Labrenzia sp. PHM005: one gene and its partner. Each later gene encodes a partner of the first gene's protein in a complex. Links are inferred from orthologs where the notes say so. Each region holds a gene or a part of one and is shown in the gene's direction. Other genes may lie near its edges.

Region 1 (2,816 bases):
TGTCCGTTTTTTGAACCGCCGGTGTCAGGCGGAACACCGGTTTGCTCGGATTAAAGACGGTCCGCGGATGCGGTTCGAAGCTCATCGCAAACACCGGGTGATGGGTGCCGTGGCCCAAACCGAGGGCGGCGTCCAGAACCGCCCGGTGGCCCCGGTGCACGCCATCAAAATTGCCGATCGCAACAATCCCGCCTTTTAGAGCGCTCGGAAAAGCCTCGAGCGACTCGGCGATTTTGAACTCAGGAGATGATGTGCGGCTCATACGGCTGACCTTCGCGCAAGGTGGCATTTCTTAAAAGCTGGCGTTCCGGAACGGACAGAATGAAACCCGGAGAAGGTTTCCGGGCCGCGTGGAACGTGCCGCCAACGCTCAAAAAGGTCAAGCAGATCTAATGAGGATTTCTTTTAGAGCCTGGAACGGTCCTCTGACCGGCTTGGCACCTTCACCAGGGCTTCGCCTTCCAGGACGACTGTGTCTTCAACACTGCAGACGCAAGAGAGCCGGGCCCGGTTGCCGCGGTCCATCAGTTCTTCCACCTTGACGGTGACTGTGACATCGTCGCCGATCTTAACGGGGGCTTTGAAATTCAAGGTTTGAGACAGATAAATGGCGCCAGGTCCTGGCAGGCGCGTTCCCAAAACCGCGGAAATCAGGCTTGCGGTATAAAGCCCGTGCGCGATCCGGGTCTTGAATGGGGTGCGCGCGGCAAAGTGTTCCGACAGATGGATCGGGTTCCGGTCACCGGAGACTTCGGCAAAGCCGACAACATCTGAAGAACTGACATGTTTTACGAGTTCTTCCGTCATACCGACCGTCAAGTCTTCGAAACAGAGTTTTTGCAGTTCCAACATGGTTTTTCGCGCCTTATGTTTCCGGTTTTTTGGCAAGCCGGACGCTAAGCGGGGCGGGGTTTTCTGACAATTAGGCTTTCGGTGAAGAAAAAAAGTCTCTGTTATTAACGGTCTTTTCAGTTGCTCCCCTTAAATTGCCTTGAGTGTGGGGAGGTGAGGACACAGAGAAATGTGTTGCTCTCCTTCAAAGTCATAACGCGTCCATCGGCCCACGGCCAGGGGCCGCGCAAACTGACAGTATGGAGTAGACAATGGCCCTTGATCTTCAGATGCCGGTCCTCGTGGTCGATGACTACAAGACGATGATTCGCATCATTCGCAACCTTCTGAAACAGCTCGGTTTCGAAGACATTGACGATGCTGCGGACGGCACCGAAGCCCTGGAAAAAATGAAGCAGCGCCGGTACGGTCTTGTGATTTCGGACTGGAACATGGAACCGATGACCGGTTACGAACTGCTCAAGCAGGTTCGTGCGGATGGTTCTTTGAGCAAAACACCGTTCATCATGGTGACGGCTGAATCCAAAACGGAAAACGTGATCGCTGCGAAAAAAGCTGGCGTGAACAATTACATCGTGAAGCCCTTCAATGCGCAGACGTTGAAAGGCAAGATCGAGGCTGTCTTCTCCGACTAAGAATGGCAAGGCGGAGGCAGACATGTGTCTCTTTCTCCGCCCGTGCCGGTATCCGATTTACGCGGAGCAGTTCTGCTGGGCAGGCAGGCTGCGGCCGGCAATCGTGCCAAGAGTGTTTTACCGCCGGTCTTAAGAGCGGGACAGCACTTGCTGCTTGGAGGCGGCGGTAGGAATGGACACCACTGAAAGGCTCGATCTCATGGCCAAAATAAAACAAGAAAATGTCGCGCGGATCATTGATTTCCTGGAACAAAACAAGACTCGGGAAGGGGAGGTCTCTCTAACAGATGTGATGCATCTGGCAGAGGTGATGTCCGGGTCGATGCATGACTTCCTGTCGACGGTTCAGCCAGCGGTCACGGAAGAGCTGACCATGATCGCCAAAGAAATCACCCGCATGAAGCAGGAGATTTCCGCGCTTCGTGCCAATGATATGACCGGCAATAAAATCCCCGATGCAGGACGCGAACTCGATGCCATCGTGGAGGCAACCGAAAACGCGACCAACACCATTATGGAAGCAGCCGAAGAAATCATGGCGGCCGATCCGAGCGACACAGACGCCTATCAGGATCTTGTCAGCAACAAGATGATCGGCATTTTTGAGGCCTGCACCTTCCAGGACATCACTGGTCAGCGGATTTCGAAAGTCGTCAGCACGCTGCGTTACATCGATGAGCGGGTGTCGTCTTTCATCGAACACTTGCGCATTCCGGCCGATTTTGAAGCCGAGATGAACGAAAGCGAAGAAGACCGCCGCAAGCGCGAATTGATCCTGCACGGCCCGCAGCACAGCGGCGAAGGCGTGTCGCAGAACGATATCGATGCCCTTCTGGGCGATTCCCAGGCCGATATCGACAAGCTGTTCGACTGATTGTTTTAAAACAGAATTTGAAAAGGCCGCTCCATTGGGCGGCCTTTTTTGCGTTTTCGATAGAAGATTGCTGGGGCAAGTGGGGCGCCAGTCGCATGAAGACCAAGAGTGCATGTGACGGTGCCTTGGCTGGGCGGGCATTGTTGCTGATAACTGGCACGACGCGACTATGGGCCTTAGGCGACTTTGAGACATTAGTTCTAGGTGTGGCGCATTCCCGAAATGGGCGGGAGGCGAACATGTGTTGCAGATTGAACCAACTGCAGCAATGGTGCCGTTAAGTTGGCTAGACGGGCTACTGCAGTTCTTACAAAACGGCACAAAGCAACCAACGAGACGTCCTAACGTTTCTGATCTTTTGTTGCGGGCGGGCACAGTCTGCGGCAGTTTTGTAACTCATCATTCGTAGTCCCATGAAGTTCAGACTGAGTTAGGCGACCAAGGCACGGCGGCCC
Region 2 (2,978 bases), 320 kb from region 1 along the record:
AAAACCATGCGAGACATGGTTCGCTTCACATTGAAAGGTGCTGGTTTTGATGTCGTCGAAGCAGAAGACGGTGTTCAAGCACTGTCCGTCCTCGAGAAGGACAAGGTCGACCTCATTATTACAGACATCAACATGCCGAATATGGATGGCGTAACGCTCGTAAAACGGGTCCGGGGTGGGGGCGGTAGCCACCGTGCTGTCCCCATTCTCGTCCTGACCACCGAAGGAGGCGACGCAAAAAAAGCTGATGGCAAAGCTGCTGGCGCCACCGGCTGGATAGTCAAACCTTTCACGCCGGACAAACTCGTCCAGGTTGTGAACAAAGTCTGCCCCTAAAAACTTACGGATAAGGTTTCATGTCTGGCCAATCTTTCGGCAATGACGAACTCGCGCAGTTCAAGAGAACATTCTTTGAAGAATGTACGGAGTTGCTTGCAGATCTGGATGAGCGGCTTGCGCTCATGCAGGAAGAGGTGGCCGACAGCGAAGCCTTGAACGCCATTTTTCGTGCGGTCCATTCTATAAAGGCAGGTGCAGGGGCCTTTGGCTTCATGCAGCTGGTCGAATTCGCTCATAGATATGAAGCATTGCTGGACCATCTGCGTGATGGCGCAATTCCACAGACCAAACATGTAGCAGATGTTCTGATCCGGGCGGGCGATATCCTGGCGGCTATGGTCGAGGCGGCGCAAGGCGAAGTGGCACTGGATGCCAGCTACGGTGCGGACGTTAGAGCGGACCTCGATCAGATCCTGTCCGAGATTCAGGGTGGTGGAGACACTGAAACAAACGCGCATCAAGAGACGGCACCTGAACAATCGGGAGGTTCCGGGTCTCGCCAGACATTCTCTATCGAGTTTCGTCCGCACTCGGTGCTCTTTCGTCACGGAAACGACCCGCTTTTATTGATCCGCGAGTTGAAGCGGCTGGGCGATGCAGTGGTCACCTGTGACTATTCCCAACTGCCGCACCTGACGTCTCTGGAGCCGGAAGATTCTTACCTCTCTTGGTCGATTCTGCTCGCCACTGATCATGGCGAGGACGAAATCCGTGAGGTTTTTGAATTCGTCGAAGACGACTGTGATTTGAAAGTCACGGTTGTGGCGCAAGCTGAAGCGGTTGACGCGGATGTGGAAACTGCGCCAGTTCAGGATCAGAGCGGGCAAGAGGCAGCGGTGCAACAGAAACCGGACGCGCCGGAGCCTGTCGAACCCGCTGCAATTTCACAACAGTCGAGTACGGCTCCAAAGGCTCCAGCGGAAGCTGGGTCCAAACAAGCTGCTGCGCAAGGCGGCATGTCGTCAATCCGGGTGGACTTGGAACGTGTCGACCGGCTGGTGAATGTCGTTGGAGAGCTGGTGATTATGCAATCCATGCAAGCTCAGCAGGCCAGTGACGGACGACCGGGCACAACTGGGATGAGCCTACAGGGCCACGAGGAGATGGCCCGTGTTATTCGCGAGCTTCAAGAATGCGTCATGGCGATCCGTATGCAACCAGTTAAATCTGTGTTCGCCCGCATGCCACGATTGGTCAGGGAAGTTTCCGGCAAGCTGGGCAAACAGATTCGTCTGATCACGGAGGGGGAGCAGACCGAAGTCGATAAGACGGTTATCGAGGAACTGGCCGATCCGCTAACGCACATGATCCGCAATGCGATCGATCATGGGATTGAAGATCCGGACGTTCGGGTCGAGAACGGCAAGAAACCTCTTGGAACGATCAAGCTCTCCGCGCGTCACGCTGGTGGCAACATCATCATTCAAGTGACCGATAACGGAAAGGGTATCAACCGGGATACTTTGCTCAAGAAGGCCGTGGAGAAGGGGATTGTCCCATCAGACGCAAAGCTGTCCGATGAAGAAATTGACGATCTTATTTTTGCCCCGGGTTTTTCAACGGCGCAATCTGTCACCGATGTATCTGGACGTGGTGTCGGGATGGATGTTGTCCGCCGGAATATCAACAATCTCGGTGGTCGTATTTCTGTGCAGTCTTCTTTCGGCAAAGGAACCCGTTTTACGCTGACCATTCCTCTGACGCTTGCCGTTCTGGACGGAATGCTGGTTGCATTGGGTGCCGAGACATACATCTTGCCACTAACAAGCATCGTGGAAAGTTTCAGGCCAACCACAGAGCAGTTCCGTGCGTTGGCAGGTGGTGGTGAAGTGGTTGCCATGCGAGGCGAATACATTCGCCTGATCCGTATCCACCAGCTGTTCAATGTACCCGATGCCATCAGTGATCCATGCAAGGGGTTGGTGGTCGTCACCGAAACCGCAAATGGCGGCAAGGTTGCCTTGCTGATTGATGAACTGATCGGTCAGCAGCAGGTTGTGATCAAAAGTATCCAAGAGAATTTCGATCCGGTGCCCGGGGTTTCTGGGGCCACAATTCTGGGCAATGGGCGGGTCGCACTGATCCTCGACATTGAACAGTTGAAGATGCTGCAGGTTCCTGCGCACCGGGAAGTGGTGGCAGCTCGAACAAAACTATCGGAAGACCTCGGCTCGTCGCCGTCTTCTCCGGCAGTACCATTGACCAACTCGGACGGCTCTCAATCGCCGGCCACAGTGTGACTAAATACGGGGAAAAAAGGATGAGCGAACAGGCAGACAATGTCCCCATGAATGATGCGGCGGGGGATGCCGCACCGGTACACCAAGGGGAATTGCATCAGTTTATCAGCTTCCGGGTCGGTGATGAGGAATTCGCCATCGACATCATGGCTGTGCGGGAAATCAAGGGGTGGACGCAAACGGCGCCATTGCCCAATCAGCCGGACTACAATCTCGGGGTGCTGAACCTCCGTGGTACGATTGTACCCACCTTTGATCTGCGGTGCCGGTTCGGCCTGGGGCGCACTGAGACCACACCTTTTCACGTCGTCATTATCGTCACAGTAAAAGAGCGCACCATGGGTCTGCTCGTCGATGCAGTCTCCGACATTTTGACCGTGAACGAAGATCAGATCCGTC

What was found.
Region 2: the proteins of FJ695_RS26700 (region 1) and FJ695_RS25215 are in contact, whole or in part, in a solved structure (PDB 1A0O), measured with the Escherichia coli proteins. The link is inferred for Labrenzia sp. PHM005 from one-to-one orthologs.

The regions. Positions count from the first base shown.
Region 1 is NZ_CP041191.1:5,894,561-5,897,376, reverse strand. The notes cover bases 8-2,795. They hold FJ695_RS26700 (response regulator), read left to right. Parts: upstream 8-1,103; coding sequence 1,104-1,487; downstream 1,488-2,795. Other genes in these bases: FJ695_RS26695 (chemotaxis protein), read left to right, coding at 1,660-2,361; FJ695_RS26705 (MaoC family dehydratase), read right to left, coding at 406-852; FJ695_RS26710 (bifunctional riboflavin kinase/FAD synthetase), read right to left, coding at 8-262. Also shown: more of FJ695_RS26710, read right to left, coding at 1-7. UniProt on the Escherichia coli protein: Involved in the transmission of sensory signals from the chemoreceptors to the flagellar motors.
Region 2 is NZ_CP041191.1:5,572,275-5,575,252, reverse strand. What follows is about bases 18-2,967. They hold FJ695_RS25215 (chemotaxis protein CheA), read left to right. Parts: upstream 18-356; coding sequence 357-2,579; downstream 2,580-2,967. Other genes in these bases: FJ695_RS25210 (chemotaxis protein CheW), read left to right, coding at 2,600-2,967; FJ695_RS25220 (response regulator), read left to right, coding at 18-336. Also shown: more of FJ695_RS25220, read left to right, coding at 1-17; more of FJ695_RS25210, read left to right, coding at 2,968-2,978. UniProt on the Escherichia coli protein: Involved in the transmission of sensory signals from the chemoreceptors to the flagellar motors. CheA is autophosphorylated; it can transfer its phosphate group to either CheB or CheY.